DNA from 4 places in the Paenibacillus sp. FSL R5-0407 genome. Region 1 is predicted to be linked to each of the others. Evidence: predicted binding sites of a transcription regulator. Region 1 holds the regulator's gene; each other region holds the start of a gene.
The links. Region 1 encodes Rex, which represses fermentation and respiration genes when NADH is low (regulators of the CRP and FNR family bind a similar motif). Its sites were predicted from a motif close to TTGTGAAATATTTCACAA; they were not measured.
Positions count from the first base shown of each region.

Region 1 (4,511 bases):
AGCGTGAAGAATGATGAGAAGGTAATGGTCAGCACGCATACGATCAACCTCCAGGAGCAGCTGAGGGAAAGGGATGTGCCCCTGTTGACGGAGGTCGTGCCTTTTCCGTTCAGCGCAGCCGTATTCAAGGGAAGACAGCATTATTTGTGTTTGCGCAAATTTGAACATAAAATTAATAGAAGAGACTTTGCGACACCTAAAGAAGAGGTGATGACGGCCGCCCAGATGATCGTATGGCTGGCCCATACGGAGACGGGCGACGACGAGGAGCTGAACCTTGGAAACCGTGGTGGAGATTTTTGGGAAACGGTGGCGAGTGAATCGGACTCGTGCCTTGGCCGCTCTTGCCCGTGGTTCCGCAAATGTTACTATCACAAGGCCAAGCATGAAGCGGGTGTTGCCGATGTGGTCATTACGAACCATTCCAAGCTGTTCACCGATATTCAAGCCGGCCACCAGCTGCTGCCTGGATACGAACGTCTGGTAATTGACGAAGCGCATCATTTGGAAGAAGTGGCAGGCAAGCATTTGGGACTTCAAATGAAGTATTTTACCGTTGTCCATACGCTCACCCGGCTGTTTAAGGATAGTAATACCGGGCAATTCCCGAATCTGCGCAGTATGCTGCAGCAATCGGGAAGTGAGAAATCTGCGGAATGGTGTTCGGTTATTGACGGATTGTATCCGACCCTTGTGGATGTGAAGGAGAACTGGGATCGGCTGGCCGAGCTGATGTTTACGCTGATGCCTGAACGCAGCGATGCAGCGCCAGGGGATCCTGGACAGTTTGTGCTGCGCTTGCTGCCGCAAAAGAAACCGAAGGCGTGGGATACGCTTGCCGCGCTGGAGAATCAAATTTTTGTGGCTATGGGCGACGTTCTCCGCAAAGGCGAGCGGATGATCAACGAGCTTAAGGAAGACGACCATGATTACGGCTATGAGAGCCTGATCACCGATATTAGCGGACTCTTGAAGGATCTCGGAACCGAACGCGATGCGCTGCGATTTTTTATTAAGCTGGAGGACGAGAATACGGTATACTGGATAGAAGGAAACGGTAATTACCGTAGCCGGTCCCTGCAAATTTTCGCGGTTCCGATCGACGTGAGCGCGCAATTGAAGGGTTATTTCTTCGACAAAAAGAAAAGTGTAGTCATGACCTCGGCTACGTTGTCGGTCGACAAATCGTTCCAGTATATGATAGATCAGCTTGGATTAACCGAAGCCGCGGCGGAGGACAGACTGATTACTTCGATGCTGCCTTCTCCGTTCAATTACCGGGAACAGGCGCTGCTGGTCATTCCGCGGGACTTTCCGAGCGTAAAGGGAAGTGTAGGGGACGATCATTTCGTGGCTACTCTGGTTCAGTCCCTCGCCGACACAGCGGTGGTAACGAAGGGCCGTATGATGGTCCTGTTTACTTCGTACCGGATGCTGAGGCAGGTATATGATCCTTTGAAGGAGCTGCTGGCCGGACAAGGAATTACCGTGATCGGGCAGGGAATGGATAGCGGAAGCCGGACCAAGCTGACCCGTCGCTTCCAGGGACAACATGCTTCGGTGCTGCTCGGAACGAGCAGCTTCTGGGAAGGCGTGGACATTCCGGGGGAAGCTCTGACGAGTCTCGCTATTGTCCGTCTGCCTTTTCAGCCACCCAACCACCCGCTTGTGGAGGCAAAGAGCGAACGGCTGCAGCAGCAGAAGAAGAACCCGTTCATGAAGCTGTCCGTTCCGCAAGCCGTCATTCGGTTCAAGCAGGGCTTCGGACGTCTGGTCCGGTCTTCGCAGGACCGCGGGATCGTGGTTGTTTACGATACACGCATCTTGGAATCTTACTACGGGAAATACTTTTTATATTCTTTGCCCGGACCGAAAATGGAGCATATGCCGCTCGGGCAGATGATTCCGCGAATTTCGGAATGGCTGAACGCAGAGGAACAATAAACGTTCTTCAAATCGCGCCTATTAGGGGGATAACCAAATGAAATCGGAAAAAATTTCTGACGCCGTAGTACGCAGATTGCCGGTGTATTTACGTTTTCTTAATGAACTGAGCCGCCGGGAGGTCCCGACGGTTTCTTCCCAGGAGCTTGGACAAAAGCTGGATCTCAATCCGGCGCAAATCCGTAAAGACCTGGCTTATTTCGGCGACTTTGGCCGAAAGGGGATCGGATATGACGTTTCCTATCTGATCGAGAAAATCCGCCAGATTCTGAACCTGGACCAGCAGATCAACGTGGCTTTGATCGGAGCCGGTAATCTCGGACAAGCATTGTCGAATTACAACGCTTATTTGAAGGACAATATGAAAATCGTCGCCGTATTCGACGCATCCCCTGGTAAAATCGGTACCCAGATCAACAATATCACGATTCAACCGATCGAAGATCTGGTGGATACGGTAAGAGGCAATCAGATCCGGATCGGAATTATTACGGTTCCCGCACCGGAAGCCCAGCGAGTAGCTGACCAGCTTGTGGCCGCTGGAATTGGGGCTATCTTGAATTTTGCGCCCACGATCCTTAAGGTACCTTCTGAGGTGCGGGTGCATGCGGCCGATTTCACAACCGACTTGATGAGTCTTGCTTATTATTTGAACGGAGGAAAGGAACATTCGGAACATGAATCGGAAATGGTTGATTAAAGACGGAACCTTCGCCGTGCCGGACCGGGAGAAGCCGGTCATTCGCGGATATATGCTGGTAGAAGGCAGCACGATTACTTATATAGGCGAACAGCGTCCGGAAGAAGGCGTGGAGGGCGCCGAAACCTTCGACGGTAAAGGCCTGCTCTTCTTGCCGGGACTCGTCAATACCCATGGTCATGCCGCCATGTCTTTGCTTCGCGGTTATGGGGATGACATGGTGCTTCAAACCTGGCTGCAGGAAAAAATGTGGCCGATGGAAGCTAAATTTACCGGGGAGGATGTCTACCGCGGCACAGCATTGTCCGTTCTGGAAATGCTGAAAGGCGGAACAACGACCTTCCTGGATATGTACGATCACATGGACCAAGTGGCTTCCGTTGTCGAGCAATCGGGGATCCGGGCGGTACTGACGCGCGGAGTCATCGGGCTATGCCCGCCTGACGTTCAGCAGCACAAGCTGGATGAGGCGGTGGCTTTTGCCCGTAATTGGCATGGTAAAGCGGACGGGCGGATTACGACGATGATGTCGCCGCACTCGCCATATACCTGTCCGCCGGATTATATCGAGAAGATCGTTCAGGCGGCACATGACCTGAATCTGCCGCTGCATACGCATATGTCGGAAACACGGGCCGAGGTCGAGCAGAACGTAGCGGATTACGGATTGCGTCCGGTTCAGCATTTGTTGAACCTGGGATTGTTCAGCCGTCCGGCACTTTTGGCACATGCTGTGCATTTGACGGATGAGGAGATCGAAATTTTGGCGGCGCACAATGTGGCCGTTTCCCATAACCCGGGCAGCAATCTCAAACTGGCAAGCGGAGTTGCCCGCGTACCGGACCTGCTTAAAGCGGGCGTAACCGTATCCCTGGGCACAGACGGACCAGCTAGCAATAATAACCTAGATATGTTCGAGGAAATCCGCCTGGCAGCTCTTATTCACAAAGGAGTCTCGGGCGACCCGACCGCAGTTCCGGCTGCGGAAGCGCTCAGAATGGGTACGGAATACGGAGCGAAATCGCTCTTCCTTCAAGATACGGGCAGACTGGCCGCGGGCATGAAGGCGGACTTCATCGCGCTGAATACGGAGCAAGCCCATTTCTTGCCGCGGACGGATTATATTTCCCATGCCGTTTACTCGGCGGGTTCGAAGGATGTCGAGCATGTTTGGGTGAACGGTAAGCAGGTAGTTAAGCACGGAGCTTGTCTGACACTTGACGAGGAGAAGGTCCGGTTTGAAGCCCAGGCTGCCTTTGAGGGCCTGTTAGGCCGATAACATGCCGCAGGGTATGAAAGAGAAACCGGAATAAGCCGGCATCGGGGAAAGGAAGAGTAGGTTGAAGAACAGAACCAAATGGATCCTGCTCTCCATTGTGATTTTGGTGCTGGTGCTCATTGGCCTTCACCGCTTTTATCTGTATGTCCACGAGGATATATGGCAAGGAGAGAATGAAGCCGTTCAACGGGCCAGACAGGAAGCCGGACTGACGGAAGCCGAAAAAGTGTGGAAATCGGTCTGGGACAAAGTATGCTGGGTAGTGGAAGGCAAGGATGCAGACGGACAAGAGATCATGGTCTGGCTGCCGGAGGGCGGGCAGGCTGAAGTAAAGCTGCTGTCCGAGGGCGTATCGGAAAGCCAAGTCCGTACAATCATACATGATCAATATCCCGGTATTGAAGTCGTGCGGCTTTTGCCGGGTATCTACAACAATGAATTGGTTTGGCAGCTTTTTTATAAGGAAAAGGCGCATCATTATTACCGTTTTTTCCGGTTTAGCGACGGCCAGGCGTTGGAAGAGGTATTCACATTGCCGAACCGGTAAATGTTGCATAAGAAATGATAACAGCCTTGCGCTGAATTCAT
Region 1 is NZ_JBBPAX010000001.1:1,407,953-1,412,463, reverse strand. Features, by position in the region: gene dinG (ATP-dependent DNA helicase DinG) at 1-1,944, shown strand, start outside; gene NYE70_RS06855 (redox-sensing transcriptional repressor Rex) at 1,982-2,644, shown strand; gene NYE70_RS06850 (amidohydrolase) at 2,622-3,923, shown strand; gene NYE70_RS06845 (cell wall elongation regulator TseB-like domain-containing protein) at 3,985-4,470, shown strand.

Region 2 (4,511 bases), 320 kb from region 1:
GCCTAAATCCTTGCAATACTGCAGATGCTCCGCCGTGAAAGTTTCCGGGGAAGCGATCGGCGTGAATTTATAAAATAACAAAATGCGATATGCATGTTGACTCATGTTAGATCACCCGTCTATATTAGATTCTACTGAATTGTAGTGAATTTTATCAACTTAGTCAATATTAAAGTATAGTAAGTATAGTAAATATTGCACAGAAGATTAAAGGAGGAAATTAAAGATGAAAAAAAACAGAACCGTGGCCTTCATTTATGCGCATCCCGATGACGAGACATTCGGCTGTTCTTATCTGATCCGGGAAATCGCCGATGGAGGCGACCTTCCGGTCTTGTTTACGGCGACCCGGGGAGATGCCGGAAAGACCGGACGTTTAGGCGAAATGACGCGTGAAGAATTGGCGGCAAAGCGGGATATCGAGCTGGATAAGGCGGTTGAAATTCTGGGCATAACTACGTTGGAGCAGGCGGGGATGGGGGACGGGAAGCTGAAGGAAGCGGATCCGGCCGCGTTGCGGGAGCTGATCGCCGACTTTTTGCGGCGCCACGAGGCGGATGTGGTCGTTACTTTCCCGGAGGACGGCATTTCCGGCCACGCGGATCATATCGTGATTCATCATGCCGTGAATGATGTCGTATTCGGAGTGCAGGCTCCCTCGGTACAAAAATTGTACTATAACCAATTGAGCTCATTCGCAACGAATTCCTCGAGCGTCATCAAAATTGCGGAGAACGGAAACTGGGATGTCAAGCGCTGGGCGCTGGCGGCTCATGAATCGCAAATTCTCAGCATTGAGCGGGTATTTGGTAAACTTGGGCCGGACGTTCCGCCAAGCCAACAGGTTGAAGCATTTGAGTTGGCGTGGGAGCGGGGAGTTCATTTTCCGGTTAAAGCGGAGCGCACGATTTTTGATGACCTGAATTAGAGAAAGTTATGTGCAATAAGCTAGGCGTTAACATGAGGGAGGAAGTACTAGGTGAAAATTTGGCTTGCGGCCGGATTAATGGCTATCTGTTTTATTTTGCTTGGACTCGGTATACATATAGAAGGTTTACATTCGATCGACCGGGGGATCGGTGATTTTTTCTTTGGTCTCAGGACGGAGAGTTTAAATCCGGCAATAAAAGCGATGTCGGAACTGGGTTCTACAACGGGTTATATAGTTGTTCTTGCCTTTGTGCTGATCATTACGCTGCTCCTCCGGCGGTGGCGGACAGCCATCTGGCTGACGGTCAGCCTCGCAGCCGGCTGGCTCGTCAATAAAGGTTTAAAAGTACTGTATCATCGGGAGAGACCCCAGCTATGGGATAGCCTGGTGGAACCGGACGGGTTCAGCTTTCCGAGCGGAAACGCTATGGTTTCGATCGCTTTTTACGGATTGATCGGCCTGATTCTGCTGCGATCCGGTAGAAGATGGATTCGAGTCTGCGGAGTAGCGGTGTTTGTGATTATCCTGTTGATTGGACTAAGCAGGTTGTATTTAGGCGTGCATTACACCAGCGACATTGTCGGCGGCTTTCTGGCGGGAGGTTGTATCGCAGCTCTATGCTATAAGGGATGGCGAAGCAGCTCTGACAGTATGAAGTGAAGGGAATCTGCCTTCGACTAAAATAGGCAATAAAAAAGCCAGGGACTAGGATCCCTGGCTTTTTGTATTGTTTATGTGGACTGAGGCGTTATGCCGTATGTTTTACTTTCATCCCTTGTTTTGGTGCCGGGATTACGGGATTAGCAGTTTCTTTTTTGTGGAATAACCCACGGAGGTAAGGGAGAACATAACGGTCAAGACCGATTTTTCCGGCGTTGGCGGCAGCTACGACGATAAGTACTTCAAGCAAGAGCATTTGTGCGTTGGTGCTTACTGTACCCGAGAATAGGAAGGCTGCGTTCATGACCAGTCCCATCAAGGCTGCGAAAGTAGTGAATGTTCCGAGCAACAGGCCCAGGCCTACCAAGAATTCACCGTAAGGAACCATAACGTTGAAGATGTCTACGTTAGGAAGTGCTACATGTTGCAGGAATGTGGCCCACCATCCTTGAACGGCTGCGTGTTCTCCGGTACTGTTAGCGATCGCTCCATTCAGGAAGCCCGCGGCGTCGAATCCGCCTGTGATTTTGTGCCAACCGGCTGTGATCCATTGGTATCCAAGGTATATCCGAAGTACGGTTAAAAACCACATTGCGTATTTGTTAGTTCTGAGGAAATTGTTAAACATAATTACCACTCCTTGTGATTTGTATTTGTTTGTTTTTTGGATGATCATCTTTGATGTCTTAAGTATAAGTGATTATTTTCACATGATATGTGATTTAAATCACAATTATAAAAATTTTAGTATTTTAATTTGATTTAACATTGAATTGAAAGTTTAAATTTTGGATTGTTTTACGGTAGTTGGCTATATTTAACATATGATCAAAAACACCAAACGGGAGGTAAGCCTAGATGAGACTGTCCAACAAAGTGGCGATCGTGACCGGTGCGGGTTCCGGTATGGGAAGAGCAATTGCGGAATTGTTTGCCAAAGAGGGAGCCATGGTGGTAGCGTCGGATGTCAATGAGGAACGAATTAATGAAGTTACGGCTTCCATAAAGGAGGCTGGAGGCGAGGTATTAGGGGTCATGGCCAATATGGCCAAGGAATCCGATGTGCAGCAATTGATAGACCGGACTGTGGATGCTTATGGCACTATAGATATTTTGGTCAACAATGCGGGAATCATGGACAACTTTATCCCGGTCGGAGAAATCACGAACGAACACTGGGAACGAGTCCTTGGAGTCAATCTCAATGGGCCGATGTACGCTTCGCGCGCAGCAATCCGGATTATGTTGGACAAAGGGAAGGGTGTCATCGTCAACAATGCCTCCGTCGGCGGACTGTTTGGAGCAAGAGGCGGTGCAGCTTATGTGGCTTCTAAACACGGTTTGATCGGTCTTACGAAAAATACGGCTGCCGTATACGGTACGAAAGGAATTCGCGCGAATGCCATAGCTCCGGGCGGCGTGAACACGGCCATCAGCGGAACGATTACCGCGCCGAATCAGCTTGGCATGGAGGCTATCGGGCGGGCCGGAAACGCTCCTATGGGCGAAGCGGAAGAAATCGCCTATGCCGCACTGTTCCTGGCATCCAATGAGGCCAGCTTCATAAACGGAGCCGTGCTTACGGCTGACGGCGGTTGGACCGCACATTGAATCAATATGATAGAAGCCCGGCGCAGGATTTGCGCCGGGCTCTATTTTTCATTTATCCGCAGTCCGGTTTGATACATCCGCTTGTTCCTGTCGTTGATTCTTGTCTTGTTGATTTTCCTTCGGATTATTCAGTAAGACGTCGACTACCTCCGCCAGCATATCTGTGGAGGACACGGAATTGTCCGGGACGGGGATCGGGTTTACGCCTGGACCGCGGTCCAGACCTTCAAACTTATCTTTTTCCTTACTCATAGCATCCTCTTCCTTTCCGAAAAATCCTCATCTTAGGGTGTGCGCAGCCTTCCACTTCTATGTAAACCGATAACCCCCAGAGTGAGCCTTGAATCAATGGAGCTTCGTTTACGCAAACAGTAGAAAATACATCAGGAAAAAGAGCAGGCCAAATATGATCAGCATCAAAATAAGCATGAGGCTTACGATAATATAAGAAGACCGGAAGATATTCCGGTTGATTTGTCCCCGTTTGAGCCGGTACTCCAGGGTCGCTGCAATAATGATCGACGTTCCGAATATAAGGGAACCCATGCCCGTTATAATGGAGAACAGCCTGGCGATTCCGCTATAGGTAGAGTTAAAAACAAGCCCGGCGGCCAGAAAACCTATACCGATGATGGAGATGCTCGTACGGATCCAAGCGAGGAAAGTCCGCTCATTCGCCAAGTGTTGCTGAACAAAGCGATTTTCGGCAGAAGATTGATCTTCCATGCTATCCCTCCTTTGTCACCTATACATTAACCATATTCTCCGTCATGTTCTCCTTATGAACGGTTGGCATGGAAATGGAGAAGGGGGTGCCTTCTCCATCAATGAATTTCATGTGAGCCTGTTAAGGCATTAATGGCTGACCTTGATATGGTTCTTCGGCGCAACCTTGTGTGAAAGCAATTCCGAGATTGTAACGAATGAGTATCCGCGTTTTTTTAGCTCGGGGAGAATGATTTTTAATGCTTCTGTGGTTTGATTGCTGTTATAGACAAAATCATGCATCAAAATAATATCGCCGTTCCTAGCATTGTTCAGCACCTTGTTCGCGATCCGCGCGACACCGGGGGATCTCCAATCATTCGTATCCTGATGCCAAGACCATAGCACCATCTGTAAATGATGTTCCTTGGAAAGATGAATGATCTTTTCATTATAGTAGCCTCCAGGTGGCCGGAAGAGCACCGGCTTTTGCCCCGTTGCCTTATAGATGGCGTCTTGGGTCTTGATGAGTTCATCTTCCATAACATTACCGGGCAGGCCCTGAAAGGAGGGGTGGCGGAAAGAATGATTGGCGATTTCGTGC
Region 2 is NZ_JBBPAX010000001.1:1,732,575-1,737,085, reverse strand. Features, by position in the region: gene trhO (oxygen-dependent tRNA uridine(34) hydroxylase TrhO) at 1-105, opposite strand, end outside; gene NYE70_RS08485 (PIG-L deacetylase family protein) at 227-928, shown strand; gene NYE70_RS08480 (phosphatase PAP2 family protein) at 980-1,591, shown strand; gene NYE70_RS08475 (DoxX family membrane protein) at 1,680-2,219, opposite strand; gene NYE70_RS08470 (glucose 1-dehydrogenase) at 2,450-3,202, shown strand; gene NYE70_RS08465 (hypothetical protein) at 3,251-3,454, opposite strand; gene NYE70_RS08460 (YidH family protein) at 3,563-3,928, opposite strand; gene NYE70_RS08455 (polysaccharide deacetylase family protein) at 4,058-4,511, opposite strand, start outside.
Region 2: the regulator Rex is predicted to act here: its motif matches at 2,307-2,324, upstream of NYE70_RS08475 (DoxX family membrane protein).

Region 3 (4,511 bases), 1.9 Mb from region 1:
GCAGCTCGGCGAGCTGGTCGCCGGTCTTCCGCGTGGACTGGACACGCCGATGCGGGAGACCGGCCAGCGGTTCTCCGGCGGGGAGCGGCAGCGCGTCGCCTTGGCGCGCGTCCTGCTGCAGAACACGCCGGTGCTGATCCTCGACGAGCCGACCGTAGGGCTCGACCCGCGTACCGAGCGTGAGCTGCTGTCGACCATATTCCGGTCGACGGCGGGCAAGACGCTCGTGTGGGTGACCCACCATCTGGTGGGAGCGGAGGAGATGGACGAGATCATCTTCATGGAGCACGGCCGCATTCTGATGCGCGGTACCCATGCCGAACTGATGGAACGCGAACCGCGGTATCGCAACCTGTACCATTTGGACCGCCCGGGAGAATAAGTGGATTGGTAATCGGTCCGGCGGTTCGATTACCGAGCCGATCGCCGGACAGATCGCCGGACAGGTCTTCGGGCCGATCGTCGAACAGATCGCGGGCCAGATCGCCGGCCAAGGCCTTAACCGCCTTTCCGGCGCGCGGTGCTTGGTCACACGGTGACGGTCAACCCAACCGTATATTAAGTGTAAAATCTGCAGCTATTTTTAGCCCGAGAGAATAAATCGGAGAATTAACTGTAAAAACTCCCGCTAATTTCACTCGTTTGAGCCCAATTCGGCTAAACTGGTGATATTACATGTAGGTTTTACAGTTAATTGATGGGATTCCCCGAATTCGTCGCAATTAGCTGCAGAATTTCCCTCTATTTTGTTTTAGGCAACCCATGTATATAACAACAAGGTTAGATCAAGGAATGGTTTCCCTTCCCGGATCTAACCTTGTTTGCTTAATGCACTTCCGCCGACCCCTAACCTCGGTCCCAGGCTCCGGAGGTCAAGCCAGTCAAGCCGGTCAAGCCAATTTGTGCATAACCAGCCTTCTCCTCTACAGCAGAAACAGCTAGAAGAGGTGAAAGGCTTCCGTTCCGGAGGGATACCCTATATAATGAGGGATAATCAATCGATATTACATGGTATGGAAGTGTTTTTGGAATATTGAATCTGGCGGGATATCGGCGGGATATCCGCGGGAGCGGAGGCGGCGAAGTGGAACTCAGGCAAATCCAATATTTCATCGAGGTTGCGAAGCTGGAGCACGTAACCGAAGCGTCTTATGCGCTGCATGTATCGCAGTCGGCGGTAAGCCGGCAAATTTTTAAACTGGAATCGGAGCTCGGGGTGGACTTGTTCATCCATGAAGGCCGAAAAGTAAAGCTGACACCGATCGGTCGATTGTTTCTGGAGCATATGGAACATTTGATGAAGGTAATAGATAACGCCCAACAGGAGATCAGCGAGTATCTGGACCCGGAGCGCGGGATTGTTCGGATCGGATTCCCGAGCAGCCTGGCGGCGCAGATGATTCCGAAGATCGTTTCCGCTTTTCGGGAGCGGCACCCGTTTGTTCATTTTCAATTGCAGCACGGGTCTTATAAGGAATTGGTCGAGTGGGTGGCAAAGGGCGACATGAACTTGGCGATCATGGGGCCTGTCCCGCATAATGAACCGCAAATCAAAAGTACCGTACTCTTTCAGGAGAAGTTTGTCGCTTTGCTTCCGGCAGGTCATCATTTAGCCGGTCAAGCCTCGGTTAAGCTGAATGAATTAAAGGACGATTTGTTCGTTCTGTTCCCTGAGGGATTTGTACTGAGGGAAATCGTGGTGGAGGCGTGCGCCAATATTGGCTTTCAGCCGAAGGTAACATTTGAAGGCGATGATCTGGATGCGATCAAGGGGCTGGTATCCGCGGGACTTGGCCTTACCGTATTGCCTGAAATCGCGTTGAGCGAGCATATTGCATCCTCGATCGTAATTCTGCCAATAACGGAGCCGCGAGTAACCAGGGATGTAGGCGTGATCGTTCCGGCAAACCGGGAACTGCCGCCGACGGAGAAATTGTTTTATGACTTTTTACAGGAAATAATACCGGAATTAGGATTTCCAGAGTGAAAAGCGCGCAGCAGTGATTATGTAAAATCCCAGGTAAAGCAAGCCCTTTATCGACTGTAAGCACAGAATAGGTTGAGTTAAATAGGACAAACTATGATGAAATTCACTTATTTTAGTCATTAAGTTAATACTTAATGACTATTTTTGTAGAAAATATGTTACAATGGATGACGGGTTGTTTACTTCTTAATTGTTCAATTTTTCACTAACTTACTTAGTTAAGTTGTGACGGGAATTGGGTCCCTGATCAACCCAAAATTCAAGCATTAAGGCTTATTGTAAAGGAGAATTGGAATGTCAGAACCGACCACTGAAACAAATTCTGCAGTAGAAACGAATGTTTCGTCCACCGATAATGCCGGACGCGATATCGTTGATCAACTGCTCAAGCCCGAAGTCCAGGAATCCTTGACGGTCCTGGTTCAGCAGCTGCCTAAACTAACCGAGCTGGTTAATTTGATGACTAAATCGTATGATTTTGCCAAAACGGTAGCTACGGACGAAACTTTAAAGAGCGATACAATCGGGGCGATTACGGAAATCGCCGGACCGGTTAAAGACAAAGTTAAAAATCTTGCGGCTACTGTGATTGAAGCCAAAGACCGCGCCGATGAGAGCCAGGAAGTTATCGGTCTCTTCGGTCTGCTCAAAATGCTTAAAGATCCTGAAGCGCAGAAACTGTTCCGTTTCGTAAATGCTTATCTTCAGGTTGCCGGTGAGAAAAGTAAACAAAAATAAATACTAATTCATTTTTTCAGAACGGAGGACGGAGAATTACTATGTCTAAACATATTGTTATCCTGGGTGCCGGTTACGGCGGTGTACTGAGCGCTTTGAACGTGCGTAAATATATGACCAAGGAAGAAGCACGGGTTACCGTAGTCAACCAGTATCCAACACACCAGATTATTACTGAACTGCATCGTCTTGCTGCAGGCAGCATCGCTGAGCGGGCGGTAGCTTTGCCGCTGGAGAAGCTGTTCAAAGGAAAAGACATCGATCTTCGCATCGCAAAAGTAGAGAGATTCTCGGTAGACAGCAAAGAAGTGAAGCTGTCCGACGGTACGCTTCTTTCGTATGACGCTCTCGTTGTCGGTCTTGGCAGCATCACCGCATATTTCGGAATTCCGGGACTTGAGCAGTACAGCATGGTCCTCAAATCGGCGGAGGATGCCAACCGCATTCACCGTCATATTGAAGACCGGATCGCTGAGTACGCTAAATCGAAAAACCCTGCGGACGCTACGATCCTCATCGGCGGCGGCGGGTTGACCGGGGTTGAGCTGGTTGGAGAAATCGCCGATAAGCTTCCGGAAATGAGCAAGAAATACGGAGTGAATCAATCCGAGATCCAGCTTATGCTTGTAGAAGCCGGACCTAAGATTCTGCCGGTTCTGCCGGACGTGCTGATTGAACGCGCAACGGCCAGCCTGGAGAAACGCGGCGTTAAATTCCTGACCGGTTTGCCTGTCACGAATGTGGAAGGCAATGCGATCGATTTGAAAGATGGACAAAAGATTGTCGCCAATACGTTTGTATGGACCGGTGGCGTACAAGGCCATCCGCTTGTCGGCGAGTCGGGTCTCGAAGTTAACCGCGGCCGCGCGACTGTGAACGATTTCCTTCAATCCACTTCGCATAGCGATGTTTTCGTTGCCGGTGACAGTGCGGTATACTTCGGAGCGGACGGACGTCCTTACCCTCCAACCGCGCAAATCGCTTGGCAGATGGGCGAGCTGATCGGCTACAACCTGTATGCAGCCTTAACCGGCAAGCATTTGGAAACCTTCAGCCCGGTCAACTCGGGAACCTTGGCCAGCCTTGGCCGCAAAGATGCCGTAGCTACGGTTGGCGCAAGCAACACGCAACTGCGCGGCTTGACGGCTACGATGATGAAAGAAGCAAGTAACATCCGTTACTTGTCCCACATCAAAGCATTGGACGCTTTGGCTTACTAATAATTAACAAGTACAAAACGACATATAAGCGAAGAGCCTGTACCTTTGATCGGAGATGCGATCCTGGGTACAGGCTCCTTTGGCTCTTTAGCATTCTATAGCATTCCTTGGCATCTCTTAGCATTCGTTGGTATTGGTTGGCTTGCAATCTCATTTCTTTGATATTCCCTGAATTTCCTGCAATTCTACATTAATTTGAGTCCAGACAACGTAATATTAGTGTAACTGATGCAATAGGGCAGCATTTTCTAGCTTGTAGAGATAAAGTTACTCGGGAATGAGGAGGGATGATGTATTTTCGCAGCAATACTTCCCTTTCGAGCCAGGAAATTAATAAACTACTGCACTTTTGCAGGATTCCTCCCTAATTCAGTATGCTCCAGCATAATCACACCGCCCGTACTATTCCGATGATTTTTTCTACTGTTACACGCATTTCGAGACCTGTTCAAGACCAGCTCAAAGACTAATCTAAATCTGTCCTAAGGCTCTCTAAAACAACTAAAAAGAGTATCCGCTGAGCCATGGCCCGCGGATACTCTCCTACTTCAAGCTAATTATATTAT
Region 3 is NZ_JBBPAX010000001.1:3,333,859-3,338,369, reverse strand. Features, by position in the region: gene cydC (thiol reductant ABC exporter subunit CydC) at 1-382, shown strand, start outside; gene NYE70_RS15930 (LysR family transcriptional regulator) at 1,085-1,987, shown strand; gene NYE70_RS15925 (DUF1641 domain-containing protein) at 2,282-2,725, shown strand; gene NYE70_RS15920 (NAD(P)/FAD-dependent oxidoreductase) at 2,767-3,945, shown strand.
Region 3: the regulator Rex is predicted to act here: its motif matches at 2,178-2,195, upstream of NYE70_RS15925 (DUF1641 domain-containing protein).

Region 4 (4,511 bases), 190 kb from region 1:
ACCCCGTTCAAAAGCAAATAAAGCTGCTTAAGAGCTGCATTAACGGTCTGTAGTGACTGCTGATGCAGCTTTTTTGTTGACTAAAAATGGTTAGTCTCCTCCAGGAATTGATGATTAAAATCAATATTTAACTGGCTTTTTATTAAACTAGTTTCTATTATAAAATGCAGCGGGCTAGCTTATTATAGGAGGACGAATGTGATGCACAATATTAGATTTGCTCAGGATTATAAAAATAATGACCGTGCTAGAAAGAGCTTATCAGATTTAGCCCAAGGCACGTTTGGCATAAGTTTTGAGGACTGGTATCAAAAAGGGTATTGGAAGGAACGCTTTATCCCTTACTCTTATTTGGATGGAGATCGGGTTATTGCGAATGTGTCCGTAAGTATTATGGATTTAATTATAAACGGGGAAGTCAGCCAGGCTGTTCAAATCGGCACGGTGATGACGCACCCGGATTATCGCAATAAAGGCTTGTCGTCACGTTTGCTGACAAAAGTCCTTGATGATTATGAACATAAGTGTGAATACATATATCTTTTCGCGAATGAATCCGTATTGGATTTTTACCCGAAATTCGGATTTCGTCCGGTTCAGGAACAGCTTTTTTCACTGGAAAATATATCGGAATATCGATCTGGTCCAGCTGCAAATAAAAATGTCAGGAAGCTGGATATGCAAAATGAGGCTGACCGGGCATTGATGTATCAAAGATCTCTGGAAAGGCTCCCCAATTCTCAACGCTGGGGAACTGCTAATTCGGAAGGGATACTCATGTTCTATGGTTTGAATGTTTTTAGTGAGGAGATTTATTATTTGGAAGAGGAGAATATCATCGTTATTTATAAGAAAGAAGAGGATCGTATCGATCTGTTCGATATCATAAGTGCAAAGGAGTTTGAAATTCAGGATATCCTATCGCATATTGCAGACAAAGACGTTAGGAAAATCGTGTTTCACTATACTCCGGATTATAAAAATATGTATCTTAATCAGCAAGCGTATGATGGGGGACTATTTGTCAGGACGCGTAGCAGCGATATTTCCTCGTTCCACAACATAAAATACCCGATTACGTCTACCACTTAAGGCACCGCTGTTCAGAATATAGAATGGCAAGGTTAATATTACCTCTATACCAAACAGGACGGGGCAGATAAACTAAGGCTGCACCGTCCTTGTTATAAAGTTGTTTCCCCATAGACATCTCATTTTGTTAGATCCGGCAAATTTCATTCGGACAGAGCTCACAATGGCAAATGTCCTGCAGCATCACGAGGTCCTTGATTACGATCATGCCGTTCTCATATTCGAGTGCGTCCTTCTTGCGCAGATCGCTCAACATCCGGTTGACGCTTTCGCGGGTGGCGCCGATCATGTTCGACAGGTCGGTATGGGTGATTTTTTTGTTGATAAGGATATTGTCACCATGTTGTTCGCCGTAAGTATTGCTCAAGCGGATCAGGGTCGAGCAGAGGGCACCCGGTTTACCGTACATCATCAGGTCGCGGAACTTGGTTTGTGTCAGACGGTGATGAATCCCCATCCATTTCATAAAGTCGATCGCAAAATCGCAATGCTGGCAAATCATGATTTCCAGGTCTTTTTGTTCAATTACTCCGATCTCGCTGTCTTCAATAACTTCTGCAGTGAAGCTGTGCTTAGTGCTAAAGAAGGGATCCGCTTGGCCCACCATATCTCCGCGTCCATACATATAGAGGATGAGCTCTTTTCCTTCATCGGTCGATTTGGTCAGTTTGACGCGTCCGCGTTTAACATAGAACAGTTTATCGGAAAAGTCGCCTTCCCAGAACAAATGCGTTCCTTCGGGATATGCTTTTTCTTTCATAGTGACAAGAAGACGGTTGAAGTTTTGCTCTGTAAAACAGCTCGTATTGCCGCGGGGCAGCGTAGCGCTCACGATTTCACTCATCATTGATTTCCCCTTTGTGTTCCAAATTTTTCTGAAAATTTTAAATTAATTATATAACGTTTTTAGAGGTTTGAGGGGACTGTAAAGCCTGAAAAAGTGTCGAAATTTCAACATTGTGACTAATTTCACTTTTTTACCGAGTGTAATATTGCTCACTAAATAGGTTGGGAATATAGGCCTAGAAAGGCTGGAATGCAAATTTGAACTGAAAAAACAATCAAAGAACAATGAAAAATTTCATTATTTTAAAGTACGTGAAAAAATTCACTATACAAATCAAACCAGCTGTGCTATGCTAAGACCATAAGAGAAGCGCAAAGCTTCACAAGGATGGACCCGAACGTGAAATAATTCACTAGAAAGAAAAGGGTTGTCCATTACCCAACTTAGGAGGATGAGAGAAATGGCCGTTAAGAACGAAGTTACGACAAAAGCCGAGCTGACTGCACAAGATTACATTCAAACCTTGATCGACAAAGGTAAGAAAGCATCCGAAGCTTTTATGGGCATGGATCAAGAGCAAATTGATAAAATTGTGCAGGCTATGGCGCTGGCCGGACTTGACAGACATATGTATCTGGCGAAGATGGCGGTTGAAGAAACCGGACGCGGTGTGTACGAAGACAAGATCATTAAGAACATGTTTGCGACCGAGTATATTTACCACAGCATCAAGAACAACAAAACGGTTGGCGTAATTGAAGATAACCCTTATGACAATTTCCAAAAAATCGCAGAACCGGTTGGTATCATCATGGGGATCACTCCTGTAACCAACCCTACATCGACTACCATTTTCAAAGCTCTCATTGCTATCAAAACTCGTAACCCTATCATCTTCGGTTTCCACCCATCCGCTCAAAAGTGCAGCGCGGAAGCCGCAAAAATCCTGCTCGAAGCTGCCGTTAAGCACGGAGCGCCAGCAGATTGCATTCAATGGATCGAGAATCCTTCCATGGATCGTACGAACAGCTTGATGAACCATCCTGACGTTGCTTGTATCCTGGCAACCGGCGGATCGGCGATGGTTAAAGCGGCATACAGCTGCGGCAAACCGGCACTCGGCGTAGGTCCTGGTAACGTGCCTTGCTTCATTGAAAAGAGCGCGGATCTGGATCAAGCGGTCAATGACCTGATCCTTTCGAAAACGTTCGACAACGGCATGATTTGCGCATCCGAGCAAGCGGTAATCATCGAAGAGCCGGTGTTCGATCAAGTGAAGAAGAAGATGATTGCAAACGGCTGTTACTTCGTCAACAAAGATGAAGCGGCTAAACTGACAGCCGGAGCCATTATTGCAGACAAATGCGCAGTGAACCCGAACATCGTCGGCCAACCTGCCGTGAAGATCGCTCAAATGTGCGGTATCGATGTACCGGCCGGAACGAAGATTCTGGTTGCCGAAATCGAAGGCGTAGGTCCAAAATTCCCGTTGTCCGCTGAGAAATTGAGCCCGGTTCTGGCTTGCTACAAAGTTAAAACAGCCGACCAAGGCATCGAACGCGCGCTTGAAGTGGTTCAATTCGGAGGTATGGGGCACTCTTCGGTAATTCATAGTAATAATGAAGAAATTATTCAAAATTATTCGGATCGGATGCCTACTTGCCGGATTCTCGTCAACCAACCGTCTTCGCAAGGCGGGATCGGCGACATTTACAATACGAACCTGCCTTCGCTGACGCTGGGCTGCGGATCTTATGGACGTAACTCGACTTCGTCGAACGTAACGGCTGTCAATCTGATCAACGTGAAAAGGGTGAATCGTCGTACCGTGAATATGCAATGGTTCAAAGTGCCTGACAAAATCTATTTCGAGAAAAACTCGACGCAATACCTTGCCAAAATGCCGGATATTACCCGCGTACTGATTGTAACTGACCCAATGATGGTTAAACTGGGATATGTGGAAAGAGTGGAGCACTATCTCCGTCAACGCCAAACTCCGGTAGCGATCGAAGTGTTCTCGGATGTTGAGCCGGATCCATCGACTACAACGGTAGAGCGCGGTACTGAGCTGATGGCTAAATTCCAACCGGACTGCATTATCGCACTCGGCGGCGGTTCGCCAATGGATGCCGCGAAAGGCATGTGGCTGTTCTACGAATATCCGGATACCGACTTTAACAACCTGAAACAAAAATTCATGGATATCCGCAAACGGATCTACAAATACCCGCGCCTGGGACGTAAAGCGAAGTTTGTTGCGATTCCGACCACTTCGGGTACAGGTTCGGAAGTGACCTCGTTCGCGGTAATTACGGATAAAATCAACGGCAACACGAAATATCCTTTGGCTGATTACGAGCTGACTCCGGACGTAGCCATTATTGACCCTGAGTTCGTATACAGCTTACCTAAAGTTGCTGTAGCCGATACAGGTATGGACGTACTGACTCATGCTATCGAGGCTTATGTTTCGGTAATGGCGAGCGACTACACGGATGGCCTTGCAATCAAAGCTATCCAGCTGGTGTTCCAATACTTGGAGAAATCGGCGCTGACCGGCGACAAACTGGCTCGCGAGAAAATGCACAACGCATCGACTTTGGCCGGTATGGCCTTTGCGAACGCATTC
Region 4 is NZ_JBBPAX010000001.1:1,597,559-1,602,069, reverse strand. Features, by position in the region: gene NYE70_RS07850 (formate/nitrite transporter family protein) at 1-1, shown strand, start outside; gene NYE70_RS07845 (GNAT family N-acetyltransferase) at 202-1,092, shown strand; gene NYE70_RS07840 (Crp/Fnr family transcriptional regulator) at 1,220-1,936, opposite strand; gene adhE (bifunctional acetaldehyde-CoA/alcohol dehydrogenase) at 2,340-4,511, shown strand, end outside.
Region 4: the regulator Rex is predicted to act here: its motif matches at 2,277-2,294, upstream of adhE (bifunctional acetaldehyde-CoA/alcohol dehydrogenase).